Regions from separate parts of the Streptomyces sp. NPDC092370 genome, predicted to be linked through region 3. Evidence: riboswitches for the same ligand, from Rfam matches in the RefSeq annotation. Region 3 holds a riboswitch; each other region holds the start of a gene.
What was found. Region 3 has a riboswitch for thiamine pyrophosphate ahead of thiC (phosphomethylpyrimidine synthase ThiC). Riboswitches for the same ligand answer to the same signal wherever they lie in the genome.
Positions count from the first base shown of each region.

Region 1: another riboswitch for thiamine pyrophosphate. It lies ahead of thiO (glycine oxidase ThiO); the one in region 3 lies ahead of thiC (phosphomethylpyrimidine synthase ThiC).
Region 2: another riboswitch for thiamine pyrophosphate. It lies ahead of ACIQHQ_RS30520 (thiamine ABC transporter substrate binding subunit); the one in region 3 lies ahead of thiC (phosphomethylpyrimidine synthase ThiC).

Region 1 covers NZ_JBIVQO010000001.1:1,049,426-1,055,933, forward strand. Annotated here, with positions in the region: gene pknB (Stk1 family PASTA domain-containing Ser/Thr kinase) at 1-1,180, opposite strand, end outside; gene ACIQHQ_RS04710 (thiazole synthase) at 1,273-2,070, opposite strand; gene thiS (sulfur carrier protein ThiS) at 2,073-2,273, opposite strand; gene thiO (glycine oxidase ThiO) at 2,270-3,442, opposite strand; TPP riboswitch at 3,440-3,551, opposite strand; gene ACIQHQ_RS04725 (hypothetical protein) at 3,604-3,954, shown strand; gene ACIQHQ_RS04730 (NAD(P)/FAD-dependent oxidoreductase) at 3,987-5,228, shown strand; gene ACIQHQ_RS04735 (Rv2175c family DNA-binding protein) at 5,340-5,705, shown strand; gene thiE (thiamine phosphate synthase) at 6,010-6,508, shown strand, end outside.
Region 2 covers NZ_JBIVQO010000012.1:179,066-185,573, reverse strand. Annotated here, with positions in the region: gene ACIQHQ_RS30535 (maleylpyruvate isomerase family mycothiol-dependent enzyme) at 1-112, opposite strand, end outside; gene ACIQHQ_RS30530 (ABC transporter ATP-binding protein) at 138-1,157, opposite strand; gene ACIQHQ_RS30525 (ABC transporter permease) at 1,157-2,758, opposite strand; gene ACIQHQ_RS30520 (thiamine ABC transporter substrate binding subunit) at 2,797-3,834, opposite strand; TPP riboswitch at 3,959-4,065, opposite strand; gene rlmN (23S rRNA (adenine(2503)-C(2))-methyltransferase RlmN) at 4,103-5,209, opposite strand; gene ACIQHQ_RS30510 (SRPBCC family protein) at 5,538-5,987, opposite strand; gene ACIQHQ_RS30505 (phosphatidate cytidylyltransferase) at 6,104-6,508, opposite strand, start outside.
Region 3 covers NZ_JBIVQO010000005.1:190,723-197,230, reverse strand. Annotated here, with positions in the region: gene ACIQHQ_RS17790 (IclR family transcriptional regulator) at 1-34, shown strand, start outside; gene ACIQHQ_RS17785 (SsgA family sporulation/cell division regulator) at 132-566, shown strand; gene ACIQHQ_RS17780 (YibE/F family protein) at 965-2,776, opposite strand; TPP riboswitch at 2,849-3,038, shown strand; gene thiC (phosphomethylpyrimidine synthase ThiC) at 3,031-4,833, shown strand; gene ACIQHQ_RS17770 (hypothetical protein) at 4,992-5,120, shown strand; gene ACIQHQ_RS17765 (hypothetical protein) at 5,194-6,057, opposite strand; gene ACIQHQ_RS17760 (metallophosphoesterase) at 6,241-6,508, opposite strand, start outside.

The sequences.
Region 1 (6,508 bases), on a different contig from region 3:
CCAGCTGGTCCCTGGCCTGCGCCTCGGTCTTCGTCAGCAACGCCGGGACCTTCGTGAACTGTCCGGAGTTGATGTACCAGACGCCCGCGCCGACGCCGAGGACCAGCAGCAGGGCGACGACGATCGAGACGACGCCGCGCCGCGGCAGGCGCCGCCCGGGTGGTGGGGGAGGCGGTGTCTCCAGCCGGCTGGTGCGGAGCACCTCCGGCTCGGCGTCCTCGCCGACGGGCAGCAGACGCGGCACCGTGAGCGAGCGCGGGATCACACTCGTACGGTCGCCGGCGTTGTCGTGCTCCAGGGTGACCGCCTGCGGCGGCAGTGCGTCCAGCTGGTCCGCGCTCAGCCCCTCGCGCGACTGACGGGTCTGCGACAGCAGCGCCACGGCGTCGTACGGGCGCAGGTCGGGGTTGCGCGCGGTCGCCGACGCGACCAGCTCGTCCAGCTCGTACGCCAGCCCCGGCACCGACGCCGAGGGCGGCGGGACGTCCTCGTGGAGGTGTTTGTACAGGATGACGGCGGGGGAGTCCCCGTCGTGCGGCTTGTCGCCGGTCAGCATCTCGAACAGCATCACGCCGCACGCGTACACGTCGACGCGGGGGTCGGCGGTGCCGTTCTCTATCTGCTCGGGGGCGAGGTACGAGACCGTGCCGAGGACGGCGCCGGTGGTGTTCGTCACCGTGTCAACGGCCCGGACGAGACCGAAGTCGGCGACCTTGACCCGGCCGTCGTCCCCTATCAGAACGTTCTCCGGCTTCATGTCGCGGTGCACGAACCCGGCGCGGTGCGCGGCGCCCAGCGCGGCAAGCACCGGCTCCAGGATGTCCAGGGCGGCCCGCGGCTGCAGGGCCCCGCGCTCGCGCAGCACGTCCCGCAGGGTGCAGCCCGCGACGTACTCCATGGCCAGGTAGACGTACGAGCCGTCGGTGCCCTGGTCGAAGACCTGCACCACGTTCGGGTGCGCCAGCCGGGCCACGGACTTCGCCTCGCGGATGAACCGCTCCACGAACGAGGCGTCGACCGCGAGCGAGGGGTGCATCACCTTGAGCGCGAGGACCCGGTCGAGCCGGGTGTCCACGGCCCGGTAGACCGTGGCCATCCCGCCGACCGCGATCCGCGCGTCGACGCGATACCGGCCGTCGAGCACCTGCCCGACCAAGGGGTCCTGAAGGGTCGTGTCCACGCAGGCGAGTGTACGAGTCACGACCGACAGCCCCGTCCCCCGCCGGATTTCGAGGCGGGACTGCAGCCGACCTGTGACGTGTGTCCCGCCGATTACCGGAAGGCGGGCCGTTCCGGATCCAGCGCGGCCATCCCCTCCACCGGAGACGACGCCTCCGCGAAGTGCCGCCGCGGGATCCGCCCCGCCCGGTACGCCAGCCGCCCCGCCTCCACGGCGTGCCGCATCGCGTCGGCCATCAGCACGGGCTCCTGCGCCCGTGTCACCGCTGAGGCGAGCATCACACCCGCGCATCCCAGTTCCATCGCCAGCGCCGCGTCCGAGGCCGTACCCGCGCCCGCGTCCAGGATCACCGGCACGCGCGCGTGCTCCACGATCAGCTGGAAGTTGTGCGGGTTGCGGATTCCGAGCCCGGAGCCGATCGGCGAGCCCAGCGGCATGATCGCCGCGCAGCCCACGTCCTCCAGCTTCCGCGCCAGCACCGGGTCGTCGTTGGTGTACGGCAGCACCGTGAACCCGTCGTCGACCAGGGCCTCCGCCGCGTCCAGCAGCTCGATCGGATCCGGCAGCAGGGTGCGCTCGTCGGCGATGACCTCCAGCTTGATCAGGTCGGTGCCGAGGGCCTCGCGCGCGAGGCGGGCCGTGAGGACGGCCTCCCCGGCGGTGAAGCAGCCCGCCGTATTGGGCAGCACCCGGATGCCGAGCCTGTCCAGGACGGACAGCACCGAGCCGTGCACCGAGGCGTTCACCCGGCGCATCGCGACCGTCGTCAGCTCCGTCCCGGACGCCACCAGCGACCGCTCCAGCACATCGAGGCTGGGCGCCCCGCCCGTGCCCATGATCAGGCGGGACGCGAAGGACGTGCCACCGAGGACAAACGGATCGTCGGCCATGGTCAGCCTCCTTGGACGGCGGTGAGGACTTCCACGCGGTCTCCCTCGGCCAGGGGCGTGGAGGGCCACTCGGTGCGCGGGACGACGGTTTCGTTGAGGGCGGCGGCCACACCCGAGCGCGAGGCGGTGAGCGACCTCACGACGGTGTCGAGAGCCGTGCCGGGCCGGACCTCCCGGGGCTCCCCGTTGACGGAGATGTTCATGCGGGCTGCTCCGTGAGTGCGGTGGCGGGAGTGAAGCGCTTCGGCGTGAAGGGCCGGGCCTCCTCGGGGAGTTCGCCCGTCGTCAGGACGTGGGCCAGGGCGTCGCCGGTCACCGGCGTGAGCAGGACGCCGTTGCGGTAGTGCCCGGTGGCCAGCGACAGCCCCTCCAGGCCGGTGGGGCCGAGCAGCGGCGCGTTGTCGGGGGAGCCGGGGCGCAGCCCGGCCCGGGTCTCGGTGAGCGGGAGCTCGGTGATGCCGGGGACCAGCTCGTGTGCGTCCCGCAGCAGCTCGTAGACGCCGCCCGCGGTCACGGTGGTGTCCCAGCCCAGCTCCTCGCTGGTCGCCCCGATCACGAGTTCGCCGCTCGCGCGCGGCACCAGGTAGACGTGGCTGCCGCGCACCACCGCGCGTACCGTCCGGCTCAGGAACGGCCCGTGCCGCTGCGGCATCGTCAACCGCACCACCTGCCCCTTCACCGGGCGCACGGGAGGCAGCACGTCCCGCGGGACACCCGCGAGCCGCCCGCTGAGGCTGCCCCCGGCGAGCACCACCTGGCCGGCGGCCGGCGCGGTGCCGTCGGCCAGGACGACCCCCGCGGCCCGGTCCCGTACGACGGTCAGCCGCTCCGCCCACGCCCGGTGGAAGACCACGCCGGCCCGCTCGCACGCGGCCACCAGGGCCCCGGCCAGCCGCCGCGGGTCGATCTGGTGATCACCGTCGACCCGGAGCCCGCCACGCACGCCCGGCGCGAGCATCGGCTCCAGGCGCCGGCACTCGCGCCCCGACAGCCACTGCGAGTCCAGCCCCGACTGCTGCTGAAGGGCGTGCAGTTCGCGCAAGTGGGCCCGGTCGTCGGCGTCCAGGGCCACGGCGAGCGTGCCGCAGCGGCGGTAGCCGAGGTCCTGGCCGGTCAGCTCGGTGAGCTCGGCGGCGAAGTCCGGGTAGCGCCGGGCGGAGGCGAGGTTGAGGCCGAGCAGGGTCTGCTCGCCGTAGTGCAGTTCCGTGACGGCGGCCAGCATGCCGGCCGCCACCTGTGCGGCTCCGCCACCGGGCTCGGGGTCCACGACGGCCGTGGCGAGCCCGCGTTGCGCGGCCCGCCAGGCCGTGACCAGACCGATGATCCCGCCCCCGATGACCAGCACGTCTGATGTGGTGGACGTAGGCGACATGGGCGTCCAGCCCCTCCCTTCGCCGGCATGACCCGGATCAGGTTCGTACGGTCGGAGGCCGCCAGCCTCCCTCTCAGCCCGGTGCGTCCGGGCTCCCGCGAGTGCTTTACGTTGGCCACCCTAGCCCGATGCCGCATGCCGCAGTAAGGGAGCCTCCGCCCATGGCCCGATCCCTCGACGGTCTCGTCCTCGCCCCGGTGGCCGACCAGGCGCCAGGTCAGGTGGGCACCCGCACCCGGTTCACGTACCACGAGCGGCAGGGCGGGATCTGGGCCGAGTACAGCGGCGGCGATGTCGTACGGGGGTATCTCGTGGGTATCCGGGAAGGTGACCGGCTGGACTTCCGGTACGTGCAGCTCAAGCGGGACGGCACCACGTCCTCGGGGCACTGCGTCTCGGCGGTCGTGGAGCTGCCCGACGGGCGGGTGCGGCTGGAGGAGAGCTGGGAGTGGGAGTCCCAGCGGGGCAACGGCACGAGCGTTGTGGAGCAGGTCACGGCGCATGAGCACTGATTGACAATCCGTCAGGTGTCTATGGTGATCAGGTGAGCGAGCAGACGCAGGAACCAGGTTCGTCCGCGCCCCGGCGCGTGGTCGTGGCGGGCGCGGGCATGGCCGGGGTGCAGACCGCCGTCGCGCTGCGCGAGCAGGGCTTCACCGGCGATGTGATCCTGATCGGCGCCGAGCCCCACCAGCCCTACGACCGGCCGCCGTTGTCCAAGGCCGTCCTGCTCGGCAAGTCCGAGGGCTCCGCCTTCGACGTCGACTTCGATGCCCTCGGCATCGAACTGCGGCTCGGCTGCGAGGTGCTGGGCCTGCGCCCCGCCGACCACGAGCTGGACACCGAGGACGGGCCCGTGCCCTACGACGTCCTGGTCGTCGCGACCGGCGCCGAGCCGGTCCGGCTGCCCGGCGCGCAGGGCGTGCCCGGCGTGCATCTGCTGCGCACCCTGGACGACGCCGAGCGGCTGCGCCCGGTGCTGGCCCGCCGGCACGACATCGTGGTCGTCGGCGCGGGCTGGATCGGCGCGGAGTTCGCCACCGCCGCGCGCGAGGCGGGCTGCGCGGTGACCGTCGTGGAGGCCGCCGAGCGGCCGCTCGCCGGGGCGCTGCCCGCCGAGGTCGCCGCCCCGATGGCCGGCTGGTACGCCGACGCGGGCGCCGTACTGCGGACGCACGCGCGCGTGGAGCGCGTCGAGCAGGGTGCCGTGCTCCTCGACGACGGCACCCGGCTGCCCGCGGGCGCGGTCGTCGTCGGCATCGGCGCCCGCCCCGCCACGGCCTGGCTGGCCGGGTCCGGCATCGCGCTCGGCGCCCACGCCGAGATCCTGGCCGACGAGCACCTGCGCACGTCCGTACCGGACGTGTACGCGGTCGGCGACTGCGCCTCCTTCCCCTCCGGGCGCTACGGCGAGCGCCTGCTGGTCCACCACTGGGACAACGCCCTCCAGGGGCCGCGCACGGTCGCCGTGAACATCGTCGGCCGGGCCACGGGGGAGGCGCCGGCGGTGTACGACCCGGTGCCCTACTTCTGGTCCGAGCAGTTCGGGCGGTTCGTCCAGTACGCCGGGCACCACGCCGCCGCGGACACGACCCTGTGGCGGGGCGAGTCCTCCGGACCGGCCTGGACGGTGTGCTGGCTGCGCGATGAACGGCTGATCGCGCTGCTGGCGGTCGGCCGGCCGCGGGACCTGGCGCAGGGCCGGCGCCTGATCGAGTCGGGCACGCGGATGAATCCGCTCCTGCTGGTGGATCCGGCCAGGCCCCTGAAGGCCGCGACGGCGTAGGCGCCGGGGCCGTTGCCCGGGGCCCGGGGCAGTGCTGCCGGACCCGGCGCGTCCGCCCGGGTGGACGGGGCCGACTTCCGACTGTCAGTGGCAAATGGCAGGCTTGTTTCCGTGACCGAGATTGACGCAAAGATCGATGCTCTCGTCCCCGCCTGGCTCACCCTCCCCGACATCGCCGAACAGTTCGGCGTCGAGGTGACGCGTGTGCGGCAGCTGGTCAAGGACGGCCAGCTCATCGCCGTACGCCGCGGTGAGAACCGCGCGCTGCACGTCCCCGCCGCCTTCATCGACGGGGACAAGGTCGTCAAGGGCCTGTCCGGGACCTTGACGCTCCTGCGGGACGACGGCTTCACGGACGAAGAGATGCTGGAGTGGCTCTTCACCCCGGACCCCAGCCTGCCCGGCACCCCCGCGCAGGCGCTCAGCGAGAATCGCGGCACGGAGGTGAAGCGCCGCGCCCAGGCGCTCGCGGTCTGACCCGGCCGCGACGGACAACCGCCCGGTGCCGTGTGAGCGGGGCCGGGCCTGAACACCAGCCCGACGTGGGGGCCGTGGCCCAGTGGTCACGGCCCGGGGGAGTGCCGCGCCCGTCATGGGCGAGCACGTACCCGGCAGGGCCGGGGCGGGCGTAAGGTGCCCGGGGCGTTCGCCGCGGGACACCCGTCGCCGGACGGGGACGCTCGCGGGCCCCGCCCCGCCGGCACCCGGGCGGACGCACGCGCCTGCCGCTGACGCGCGTGCGGGCCCCGCCCGCACGCCACCGACACTCTGGGGGACACGCATGACCGGCACCGCCGCCGCACGGGCCCAGCTCGCCGACGCCCGCGTCTACCTCTGCACCGACGCGCGCAAGCGGCAAGGCGACCTCGGGGAGTTCCTCGACGCCGTGCTGGCCGGCGGGGTCGACATCGTGCAGTTGCGCGACAAGGGCATGGAGGCGGGCGAGGAGCTGGAGCACCTGGCCGTCTTCGCCGACGCCTGTGCGCGGCACGGCAAGCTCCTCGCGGTCAACGACCGTGCGGACGTCGCCCACGCCGCCGGCTCCGACGTCCTGCACCTCGGCCAGGGCGACCTCCCGGTCCCCGCGGCCCGCGCGCTCCTCGGCGACGACATCCTGATCGGCCGGTCCACCCACGCCGGGACCGAGGCCGCCGCGGCCGCCGTCCAGCAGGGCGTGGACTACTTCTGCACCGGCCCGTGCTGGCCGACCCCCACCAAGCCGGGCCGCCACGCCCCCGGCCTGGATCTCGTCCGCTACACCGCCGCCCTCGGCACCGACC
Region 2 (6,508 bases), on a different contig from region 3:
GGCAGGTGGGAACGGTGCCGGACAGATCGACGCCCGAGGTCACGACGGACCTCAACAGGCCGACCTGGTGGGTGATCTCGTCGCAATAGCGGTCGTGAGCGAGCAGCGTCATGTCCGGCACCCTAAGCCGGAAGCGATCAGCCGAGCACCACGATTTCGGCCGGGTCGAACTCCACGCCGACCGCGTCCCCGACCTCCGGCGCGTCCCGCAGCGCGCACGCCGCCTCCAAGCGCGGGGCGTTCTCCGGCTGGAGGTGGACGGCGACGTGGGTGCCCCGGAAGGTGCGGGCGGTCACCGTGCAGCGCAGGCCCGTGCCAGCGGGCACGAGGCGCACTCCGGCGGGGCGTACGAGCAGCGTGCGCGTCCCGTGCGGGGCACCCTCCGGCACCGGCACCTTGCCCCACGGGGTGTCCGCGGCCTCCGCCCCGACCGTCGCATCGGCCACGTTCTCGAAGCCGAGGAAACGGGCGACGAACGCGTCGGCGGGCCGTTGCCACACATCGAGGGGCGTCCCGGACTGGGCGATCCGCCCGTCCCGCATCACCACGACCCGGTCGGCCAGCGCGAAGGCCTCCCCCTGGTCGTGCGTCACGGCGAGCACGGTGGTGCCCAACCGGCCGAACAGTTCCTTCAGTTCGACGACCAGCCGCTCCCTCAGCGACCGGTCGAGCTGTCCCAGCGGCTCGTCCAGCATCAGCAGCCGGGGGCTCGGCGCCAGGGCCCGGGCCAGCGCCACCCGCTGCTGCTCTCCGCCGGACAGCGCGGCGACGGCCCGGCGGCCCGCACCGGGCAATCCCACGAGGTCCAGCAACTCCCGAACCCGCTCCACCTGTCGGCGCTTCGGCTCACCCCGCATCCGCAGCCCGAAGGCCACGTTGCCGCCCACGTCCCGCTGCGGGAACAGCTGGTGGTCCTGGAACATCAGCCCGACGCCCCGCCGGTGCGCCGGCACGCCCGCCTGGTCGCGCCCGTCGAGCACCACCCGCCCGGTGTCGAGGGGTTGCAACCCGGCCACCGCCCGCAGCAGGGTCGACTTGCCGCTGCCGCTGGGCCCGAGCACACACACGACCTCGTGCTCGGCGACCTCCAGATCGACGGCGTCCAGCACGGCACGCCCTCCGAAGCGAACCGTCGCCCCCCGCAGAGCCAGCAGCATCAGAACTCCCCCGTCCGGTCCGTGCGGAGCCTCTCCAGCACCAGCAGGGCCACGGCGCACACCACCATCAGAATCGTCGAAAGGGCCATCGCCTGGCCGTAGTTGAGGTCCCCGGGCCGCCCCAGCAGCCGGGCCACGGCCACCGGCAGCGTCGGCCGGTCGGGCCGTGCGATGAACACCGTGGCGCCGAACTCCCCGAGCGACACGGCGAAGGCGAACCCGGCCGCGATCAGCAGCGCCCGCCGCACCATCGGCAGGTCCACCTCCCGCCACACCCGCCAGGGGGCGGCCCCGAGCACCGAGGCCGCCTCCCGCAGCCGCACGTCCACCGCCCGCAGCACGGGCAGCATGGTCCGCACCACGAACGGCACCCCGACCAGCGCCTGCGCGAGCGGCACCAGGATCCAGGAGGACCTGAGGTCCAGCGGCGGCTCGTCGAGGGAGATCAGGAACCCGAAGCCGACGGTCACCGCGGACACCCCGAGCGGCAGCATCAGCAGTGCGTCGAAGCCGCGCACGAACCGCCCGGCGTCCCGGCGGGTGAGCGCGACCGCGGCGAGGCCCCCGATCACCACGGCGATGAACGTGGCGGCGACGGCGTAGGACAGGCTGTTGCCGATCGCCTCGATCGGCGGGACCAGGAACACTCCCCCGTCCTCGCTGGTCAGCGCCCGGTAGTAGCCGAGGCCCGGCGCGCCCAGAGACCGTTGCACCAGCACCGCCGGCGGGAGCACGAGCAGCAAGGCGACGGTGACGAGCACCCCGCCGAGCATCGCCCACTGCCCCGCGCCGCGGGGCCGGCGCGCGGTCACGGACGCGTCCACCAGCCGCAGGGCGGTCTCCCGCCGTCGCACGGTCCAGGCGTGCACCGCGAGGATCGCGCCCACCGCCACGAACTGGATCATGGTCAGCACGGCCGCGGTGGACAGATCGAAGATCTCGGACGTCTGCCGGTAGATCTCCACCTCCAGGGTGGAGAAGGTGGGCCCGCCGAGGATCTGCACGACGCCGAAGGAGGTGAAGGTGAACAGGAAGACCATGAGCGCGGCGGCGGCCACGGCCGGGGCGAGCGCGGGCAGGGTGACCTGCCGCCAGGCCTTCAGCGGGGACGCCCCGAGCATCCGTGCGGCCTCCTCCTGCCGGGGGTCGAGCTGCGCCCAGAGCCCTCCGACGGTGCGGACGACGACCGCGTAGTTGAAGAAGACGTGCGCGAGCAGGATCGCCCACACCGTGGTGTCCAGACGTACGCCCCACAGCTCGTCGAGCAGCCCGCCCCGCCCGACCAGCGCCAGGAACGCCGTACCGACGACGACCGTCGGCAGCACGAACGGGACGGTGACGACCGCCCTCAGGACCTGCTTGCCGGGGAAGTCGAAGCGTGCGAAGACGTACGCGCCGGGGAGCGCGACGAGCAGCGTGAGCGCGGTGGAGACCACCGCCTGCCAGGTGGTGAACCACAGGACGTGCCGGACGTCGGATTGCGCCAGCACGTCCGCGATCCGCCCGAGGTGCCAGGTCCCGTCGGCCTTCAGGCCGCGTGCGACGATCGCGGCGACGGGGTAGGCGAAGAAGACCGCGAAGAACGCGACGGGCGCGGCCAGCAGGCCGAACCGCGCCGCCGCGCCCCGCCGCCGAACGGCTACTTCAGTACGAGCGAGGTCCACGACTTGACCCACTGGTCGCGGTGGTCGGCGATCTTCGCCGCGTCCATGGTCTCGGGGTTCTTCGCCTGCGGCCCGAACTTCACGAACTCCGGCGGCACCTGGGCGCCCTCGCGCACCGGGTACACGAACATGTTCATCGGCATGTCCTCCTGGAACCGCTCGGTGAGCAGGAAGTCCAGGAACGCCTTGCCGCCCTTGGTGTTCTTCGCGTTGCTGAGCAGCCCCGCGTACTCGACCTGCCGGAAGCAGGTGCCCTCGGCGACCCCGGTCGGCGCCGTGCTCGGCTTCGGGTCGGCGAAGACGACCTCGGCGGGCGGCGAGGAGGCGTAGGACACGACGAGCGGCCGGTCGCCCTTGGCCTTCTTACCGCCCGCCGAGCCGGAGAACTCCTCGTTGTAAGCCTGCTCCCAGCCGTCGACGACCTTCACACCGTTGGCCTTGAGCTTCTTCCAGTAGCTCTCCCAGCCGTCGTCGCCGTACGCGGCGGCGGTGCCGAGCAGGAAGCCGAGGCCGGGCGAGGAGGCGGAGGCGTTCTCGGTGACGAGCAGGTTCTTGTACTGCGGCTTGACCAGGTCGTCGAAGCTGCGCGGCGGCTGCAGCTTGTGGTCGGCGAAGTACTTCTTGTCGTAGTTGACGCAGATGTCGCCGGTGTCGATGGGAGTGACCCGGTGCTGCTCCTGGTCGACGCGGTACTCGGCCTTGATCCGGTCCGAGCCCTTGGGCTCGTAGGACTGGAAGAGGCCGTTGTCGAGGGCGCGGGACAGCAGGGTGTTGTCGACGCCGAAGAAGACGTCGCCCTGCGGGTTGTCCTTGGTCAGGATGGCCTTGTTGACGGCCTGCCCGGCGTCGCCGTCCTTCAGGAAGTCGACCTTGTACCCGGACTGCTTCTCGAAGGCCGCGATGACGTCCTTGGACGCGGCCCATGAGTCGTGGCTGACGAGCGTCACGGTCTTGGAGTCACCGGACCCCTGTCCGCCGTCGGACGACCCGCACGCGGCGAGCGTGCCGGCCATGCCGAGCCCGACGACCGCCGCCGTCAGCCGCTTTGCGTTGATGCTCACTGGATTCCTCCTGGAGTGACCAGGAGAAGACGCGGCCCTGCCCGGGACTTCCGGAGTCCCGGGCAGGGCGCAACAGCTCGAGTGGTGACCGATCTCCCTACCCAGAATGACCTGGGCCAGGTTCGGAGGGTCTGCGGCCGTGTGCCGCACTCTCAGCGCTGTGGCGCTCCCCTGTCGGAATATGCAGATGTCGAATATGAGGGTGCTTACGACGGTCAGACTACCGTTCGGTGGCCGCGAGCTGACCACACGCCCCGTCGATCTCCTGACCACGGGTGTCCCGGACCGTCACCGGCACACCATGGGCGGCGATGGCCTCCACGAACGCCTTCTCGTCCTCGGGCCGGGAAGCCGTCCACTTCGACCCGGGCGTCGGGTTCAGCGGGATCAGGTTGACGTGCACCGGCCTGCCCTTGAGCATCCGGCCGAGCCGGTCACCACGCCACGCCTGGTCGTTGATGTCCCTGATCAGCGCGTACTCGATGGACAGCCGCCGGCCGGACTTGGCGCTGTACTCGAAGCCGGCGTCCAGCACCTCGCGGACCTTCCAGCGCGTGTTCACGGGCACGAGGGTGTCGCGCAGCTCGTCGTCGGGGGCGTGCAGCGAGATGGCGAGGCGGCACTTGAACCCCTCGTCGGAGAAGCGGTGGATGGCCGGGACGAGCCCGACCGTCGAGACGGTGATGCCGCGCTGCGAGAGGCCCACCCCGTCGGGCTCGGGGTCGGTGAGCCGCCGGATGGCACCGGCGACCCGGTTGTAGTTGGCGAGCGGCTCGCCCATGCCCATGAAGACGATGTTGCTCAGCCGGGCGGGACCGCCGGGGACCTCACCGTCCCGCAGGGCCCGCATGCCGTCCACGATCTGGTGCACGATCTCGGCGGTGGACAGATTCCGGTCCAGACCGGCCTGCCCGGTCGCACAGAACGGGCAGTTCATCCCGCATCCGGCCTGGGAGCTGATGCACATGGTCACACGGTCCGGGTAGCGCATCAGCACGGACTCGACGAGCGTCCCGTCGAACAGCCGCCACAGCGTCTTGCGGGTGGTGCCCTGGTCGGTCGACAGATGCCGCACGACGGTCATCAGCTCGGGCAGCAGCGCTTCCTGCAGCCGCCCACGAGCACCGGCCGGAATGTCGGTCCACTGCTCCGGATCATGCGCGTACCGCGCGAAGTAGTGCTGCGAGAGCTGCTTGGCACGAAACGGCTTCTCCCCGACAGCGGCAACGGCCTCCTTGCGCTCGGCAGGAGTGAGATCGGCGAGATGCCGCGGCGGCTTCTTGGCTCCGCGCGGGGCGACGAAAGTGAGTTCTCCGGGTGCAGGCATAACCCTTCCAGTGTGGCAGATCAACGGCGGGTGCCCAGGCCCGGAGCGGGGTGGGAGTGGTCACCTGCGGGTGCCGACTGTCGGCGTCGGCCGGCCTCGGACGGCCCAGGGACCCCGAGGGAAGCCGCAACGGTTCAGAACCCGGCCATGGACTTGTCGAGCACCCCGCCCAGCGCCCCGTAGACGCTGCAGCGAACCGAGTGACGTGTCTGCGGCGGAGCCCGAACCCACGATGAACGACATCGCGAAGAGCCCGCCGAGGACCACTGCTACCCCCGGCGGCGCTGTGCCGAGCCGTCGACGCCGCCCGCCGTGGGACGGCGACGTCCTACCCGCCCGTGTGCTCCAGCCGGTCCTTGAGGAGCTGCTCGTTGCGCGGGAGTTCCTTGCGGACCTGGGAGCGTACGACGAGAGGGACCAGGACCTTGCCCATGCCGTGGCCCTCCAGGTCGATGCCGATCGTGACGTGCGAGCGGCGGCCCTCGTCATAGGGTTCGACCTCGCCGTGCACCTGGGCACGGACGGGGCCGTCGACGCCGCGCATGCCCCAACTGCGGGGCGGGTCGTACTCGGTGACCTCCATGGTCATCGGCATGACGCGGCGGCCGACGTGCCGGGTCACACGGACCTTGGTGCCGACGCCGACGGGCCCCTCGTCGAGCCGCTCCGCGGACACGGCGCTCAGCTGCCACTCCGGCAGGCGCGAGGCGTCCATGACGTACTGATAGACCTCCTCGGGCCGGCAGTCGACGTCGATGCTCTCTCGGATGATGGCCATGATGGCCTCCTTTGGGAGGTACATCTGAATCGTCCCACTTCGGCCCCCCGGGCGTCTCCCCGAGACGGCAGCGAGCCCCCGCCCGGCAGGGCGGGGGCTCGCTGACCGGGATCGCCTCAGCCGGATCCGACGAACAGCACGAGCAGCAGCCACACCACCGGAGCCGTGGGCAGCAGCGAGTCGAGCCGGTCCATGATGCCGCCGTGCCCCGGCAGCAGCGTTCCCATGTCCTTGATGCCGAGGTCCCGCTTGATCATGGACTCGCCGAGGTCGCCGAGCGTGGCGGTGACCGCGACCGCGAGACCCAGCACCAGACCCTGCCACCAGGCGCCGTCGTCGATGAGGAACTGCATGCACAGCGCCCCCGCGACCATGGCGAAGGAGATCGCGCCGAGCAGGCCCTCGCGGGTCTTGCCGGGGCTGATGCGCGGGGCGAGCTTGTGCCGGCCGAACCGCCAGCCGACGGCGTAGGCCCCGGTGTCGCTGACGACCGTGAGCAGCAGGAAGGTGAGCACCCGCTG
Region 3 (6,508 bases):
GCTCGGCTCGCTCGCGCTCTCTATCAGTATGTGAAAACTCACTCCTTGTGATCTGCTGTGTACGTTCAGCAAGATTCCACCAGTGTCAGAGGTTCGTTCCCGGCCAGTCACGGCGAATGACGGGGTTATCGATGCGCGAGTCCGTGCAAGCAGAGGTCATGATGAGCTTTCTCGTGTCCGAGGAGCTCTCCTTCCGCATTCCGGTGGAGCTGCGCTATGAGTCCAGTGATCCCTATGCCGTCCGGCTGACGTTTCATTTGCCCGGTGATGCCCCCGTGACGTGGGCTTTCGGCCGGGAGTTGCTGATCGACGGGGTCGGCCGGCCGTGCGGGGAGGGCGACGTGCGGGTCACGCCCGTCGAACCCGATGCGCTGGGCGAGGTCTTGATCAGGCTTCAGGTGGGCAGCGACCAGGCGTTGTTCCGGTCGTCGACGGCACCGCTCGTCGCTTTCCTCGACCGTACGGACAAGTTGGTGCCGCTGGGCCAGGAGGGCTCGCTCGCCGACTTCGACGCCCACCTGGACGAGGCCCTGGACCGCATCCTCGCCGAGCAGGGCGCTGGTTGAGACATGGGCCCGGCGGCACGGTGGAGGAACGCTTCACCGGATGCCGCCGAGCTGCGCAGGAACGCTTCTTCCTGCGATGGTCGTATGACCGGGCGATCTTCTCGCGGAGGGCGGACGCTTCCGCCGCCGGAGATGGTGCGGGCCGCTGCGGTGGAGGCGCCGGAAGGGCGGGACGCGGCTGAGCCGCTGGACTCGCGGGAAGCGGCCGAGGCCGAGGCGCCCGGGGCCCACGCGCCCCGACGCCGGGAGTCCGGCACGGGGCCTGAGTGCGGGGCGTCTTCCCTCGCGGCCCGAGGCTTGCGCAGGGCCCGGGCCCAGGCCACCTGCGGCAGGCGAGAGGCGTCAGCGCTTGCGCCTTGCGCAGGCACAGGCCAGGCCACCTGCGGCAGGGCGACGCGTCAGCGCTTGCGGCGTCGGCCCCTCCCCCCGCGTGCCGGGGTCCCTGAGGCCTCTGCGGCAGGCTCCGCTCCGGTACGGTCGGCCGAGACCACCAGCGCCGCCAGGGCCGTGGTGACCGGCACCGAGGCGACCAGGCCGATCGAACCGACCAGCGTGCGCACGATCTCCTCCGCCACCAGTTCGCTGTTGGCGACCGTGCCCACACTGCTCTGTGCGATCGAGAACAGCAGCAGCAGCGGCAGTGCCGCCCCCGCGTAGGCGAGGACGAGCGTGTTGACGACCGAGGCGATGTGGTCACGGCCGATCCGGATGCCCGCGCGGTAGAGCCCGCGCCAGCCCATCGACGGGTTGGCCTCGTGCAGTTCCCAGACCGCCGAGGTCTGGGTGACCGTCACGTCATCGAGTACGCCCAGCGAACCGATGATGACGCCGGCCAGCAGCAGACCACTCATGTCGATCGTCGGATAGAGACCGTGGATGAGCCCGGTGTTGTCGTCGGTGTTGCCGGTGAGCGCGGCCCAGTCGATGAACACCGAACCGAGGATGCCGATGAGCAGCAGGGAGATGAGCGTGCCGAGCACCGCCACGGATGTCCGGGCGGACAGGCCATGGCACAGATAAAGGGCGATGAGCATGATGGCGCTCGCACCCACCACCGCCACGATCAGGGGATTGGAGCCCTGCAGGATCGCCGGCAGGATGAAGAAGTTCAGCACCAGGAAGCTCATGGCCAGCGCGACCAGGGCCATGACACCGCGCAACCGCCCGACGGCCACGACGGCGAGCGCGAAGATGCCGGCGAGCAGCCCCATGGGCAGACGGCGGTTGATGTCGGTGACCGAGTACTGGAGGTCCTTCGGCGCGGAGGGCTCGTAGGCGACCACGACCTCCTGGCCCTCGTGCAACTGGCGGGACTGGTCCGGCTGGACGATCTCGGTGAACGTACGGCCCTTGTCATTGCCGCTGTCGACCCGGATCGTGGCCCTCTTACAGGTGCCCTTCTCCGCCTGCACCGCCGAGGAACCCTCTGCGGTGGAGGTGTCGCCGGTCGGCGGAACGCCCGAGGCACCGGCCTCCTTGCAGCTCACCTCGACCACCTTGGTGACCGTGGCCTGCTGCGTCTGCCGGTCGAAGCCGACGCCGGTGCGCTCGTGCGACGGGGCGCCGCCCGGCCACAGCACGGCGAGACCGACCAGCACTGCCACGGCGAACGGGATCAGGACCGCCGCGATGACCTTGCGTAGATGCAGGGAGACGGGCGTGGCCGGGCCGTGGTGGTGACTGTGGGAATGACCATGGCCGCCACCCGGTGCGGAGCCGTGGCCGTGTCCGTCGCCCCCACCGTGGTGGTTGTCCCCACCGTGGCCGTGCCCGTCACCTCTGCCGGGGCCGGAACCATGCCCGCCACTGTGCCCGCCGCCGGGGCCACCGTGGCCGCCACCGGAAGAACCGGCACCCGGGCCGCCACCGGCGCCTGGCCCGTACTCTCCGCCGGGACGAGAGCCGTACGCACGGCCCGGAGCGGAGTCGTACCCGCCGCCGGAGCCCGAGCCGTACTCATCACCGGAGCCCGAGCCGTATCCAGAACCGGAGCCGGAATCACGCTCACCGCCGCCTCCGGAACCGAAGCTCCCGACGCGGCCGTAGCCAGGCCCAGGGCCCTGCCCCTGAGTCTGCTCCTGCCGGACCTCGGCGGCGTGCCGGGTTTCGGCGGCGCCGTCATGGCCGTCACCACGGCCGTTGCCGTTTCCGGCACCGGATCCGCGGGGCGGTTCGGGCGGGGGGTAGGGGGGACGCTGCGTCGTGGTCACCGACCGATCATCGCAAGAACGAGGGGGGCCCTCTGTTCACCGCGCCAGAATTGCCGCTAGCGTGGAGGCACCTTTTGTACACGCGGGAGCTCGGAGCACCGGGCTGAGAGGGCGCTGACCTCCGTCCCAGCGATGTTTCACATGAAACATCGCCGGAGTCGAGTGATGTTTCACACGGAACGTCACCGGGCGGAAGCCGCTGCGTCGACCGCCGAACCTGTTACCGGGTAATGCCGGCGTAGGGAGTAGGTCTCATGACCAGCAAGGACACACGCACGCCTGCCTCCGTTCCGGACGAGAAGTCCGAGGAGGCCGGGAAGTCCATCGGCTGGCACAAGGCGTATGTCGAGGGCTCTCGCCCAGACCTGCGCGTGCCGGTCCGTCAGGTGCACCTCACCAACGGCCAGTCGGTCACGCTGTACGACACATCGGGCCCCTACACCGATCCGCTCGTCGACACCGACGTCCGCAGGGGCCTGTCGCCGCTGCGCGAGAACTGGATCGTCGCCCGCGGTGACACCGAGGAGTACGCGGGCCGGCCCGTCCGTCCCGAGGACGACGGCATCAAGCACACCTCGCCCCGCGGCGGGCTCCGTAACCTGGACGCCGTCTTCCCCGGCCGGCCGCGTCAGCCTCGCCGGGGCAGGCAGGGCCAGGCGGTCACGCAGCTCGCGTACGCCCGTCGTGGCGAGATCACGCCCGAGATGGAGTACGTGGCCATCCGGGAGAACGTGGCGCCCGAGGTTGTGCGGGACGAGATCGCCGCGGGCCGGGCCGTGCTGCCGGCCAACGTGAATCACCCGGAGATCGAGCCGATGATCATCGGCAAGCGGTTCCTGGTGAAGGTCAATGCCAACATCGGCAACTCGGCCGTGACCTCCTCCATCGAGGAGGAGGTCGAGAAGATGACCTGGGCGACCCGCTGGGGCGCCGACACGGTCATGGACCTGTCCACCGGCCGCAACATCCACACCACGCGCGAGTGGGTGCTGCGCAACTCCCCCGTCCCGATCGGCACCGTGCCGCTCTATCAGGCTCTGGAGAAGGTCGACGGCCGGGCCGAGGAGCTGACCTGGGAGATCTACAAGGACACGGTCATCGAACAGGCCGAGCAGGGGGTGGACTACATGACGGTCCATGCGGGCGTGCGCCTGGCGTACGTCCCGCTGACGGCGAACCGCAAGACCGGCATCGTCTCCCGCGGCGGCTCGATCATGGCCGCTTGGTGCCTCGCGCACCACAAGGAGTCGTTCCTGTACGAGAACTTCGAGGAGCTCTGCGAGATCCTCGCCGCGTACGACGTCACGTACTCGCTCGGCGACGGTCTCAGGCCCGGATCGATCGCGGACGCCAACGACGAGGCGCAGTTCGCGGAGTTGCGCACGCTCGGGGAACTCAACCGGATCGCGAAGCGTTTCAATGTGCAGACCATGATCGAGGGCCCGGGTCATGTCCCGATGCACAAGATCAAGGAGAACATCGACCTTCAGCAGGAGATCTGCGATGAAGCTCCGTTCTATACGCTCGGCCCGCTGACCACGGACGTCGCCCCGGCGTACGACCACATCACCTCCGGCATCGGTGCCGCGATGATCGCCTGGTGGGGCACGGCGATGCTGTGTTACGTCACGCCCAAGGAGCACTTGGGCCTGCCGAACCGCGACGACGTGAAGACCGGCGTCATCACCTACAAGATCGCTGCCCACGCCGCCGACCTCGCCAAGGGACACCCCGGTGCGCAGGAGTGGGACGACGCGCTGTCCGACGCCCGTTTCGAGTTCCGGTGGGAGGACCAGTTCAACCTGGCTCTCGACCCGGACACGGCACGGGAGTTCCACGACGAGACCCTGCCCGCGGAACCGGCCAAGACGGCCCACTTCTGCTCGATGTGCGGTCCCAAGTTCTGCAGCATGAAGATCAGCCAAAGCATCACAGAGCGGTTCGGTGGTGCTGCGGCTGAGGGTGCCTCGTCCGAGGAGATTGCCGAGGGGATGCTCCAGAAGTCGAAGGAGTTCGCGGCGAGCGGGAACCGGGTTTATCTGCCGCTGGCTGATTAGCCGGAGCCGTGTGGGACGGCCCGCGGCTCGTGGAGTCATGGGCCGTTCTGTCCGGCCTGGAAGGCACGGACCTGCCTACGTGCTCTCTGGCAGAGCGCCTGTTGGCGGGGCCGGACGACGACGTCAGTCCGCGCGACTCCGGTCTGGACTTGTCCAGCATGAAGATCTCTCAGGACATCCGCCGTGAACACGGCGGCACACGGACCGAGATCGAGGAGGGCATGGCCCTGAAGTCGAAGGAGTTCGCCGCGAGCGGGAACCGCGTGTACCTGCCCATAGCGGACTGACCTGCCGCGCACAGGCCCGGGGGCCGATGCCCCCCGGCCTGTGGGAGGCGCCTGCTCGGACGGGATCCGACGGCTACTCCGGCTGGTGCTCCGGGCCTCCGAAGTCCGGGCTGGTGTAGTCCGGACTGCTGAAGCTGGGGCGCGAACCTCGGCCGCCGTCGTCCGGGCTGGTGAACCCCGGGCGGTCGTAGCCGAGGTGCGGCATGCGACTGACCGGGGTGGACGAGGGCGTGGGGTGCAGTGCGGCGGTCGCACCGGGGTCGACGAGTGCTTCGCGCAGGAAGGGCAGGATCCCGCGTTCCAGCAGCGCCTCGTGCCAGGCCGCCCTGGCCTGGGCCACCTCCCCCTGCAATTCGCCGTACGGCCCGCTTTCGGCCGTGGGCTTGTTGCGCAGGGCGGTGAGCAGCAGTCCCACCGCGGCGACGAGGATCGCGACCGCGGTCACGGCGCCGAACACCCAGCCCGTGGTGAGCATGGTCCGGGCGAATCCCTGCTCGGGGTCGAGCATCTGCAGGATGTAGCCGACGAGCAGGAAGATCGCCGCCGCGGTACCGGCCAGGACGGGTGCGAGGACGGCGACGACGGCGACGGCGCCCGCGCCGGTGGCGTCGGCGACGCCCATGCCGGCGGCGAGCCCCGAGGCGCCCGCGCCCGGCTCGGAGGAACCGGACTCGTGCACGGCCGGCGAAGCGGACGACGCGGGCTGACGTAGTTCGTTGCGGACCTTGACGTAGTGCTGGTATTCGGCCGACGCGGCGGCCGTGATGAGCGCGGTGGCGTTCAGCGCCATGGTGCGCAACTGCTCGGGGTTGAGCCGCTGTCCGACAGCGGCCAGGTCGGGACGGTGTGGTGCGGAGCGCAGCGCCTCATCGAGGATCCGCTCGTATTCCTGGCGGTCCTCGCTCAGCAGGTGCTGCGGAACGCTGTTCATGTGCATCCCCCGATGCTCCGTAGGGCTTGGGGCTCGGCATGCTGACGAGCCGTCGGGCAGAAACGGAGGGGAGCCTGCTACGGATAAGCCGATGGTAGAGCGGTGACGGTATGCGGTGACAGGGGGTTTACTGAAATTGGCCCCTCGCCGTCCCGGTCCTCCGAGCGGGGGCGCCTGCCCGGTGAACGTTCACGTATCCAGCGGCAGTTGCTGGACCAGCAGCTTTCCGGCCATGGTCACGCCGCCGTCCATGGCGATGGCGAGTCCGTCGGCGTAGACGTGCGGTCCTTCGATGACCGGGTCGCTGTTGTCCTCGTCGTCCTCGGCACCGACTTCGCCCAGCAGGTACGGGATCGGGCTGTGGCCGTGAACGATCCGGGTGCCCCCGTACGTATCGAGCAGACGGCGCACGGCGTCCGCGCCACCCTCGTCGCGGAAGGAGAACCGCTTGGTGAAC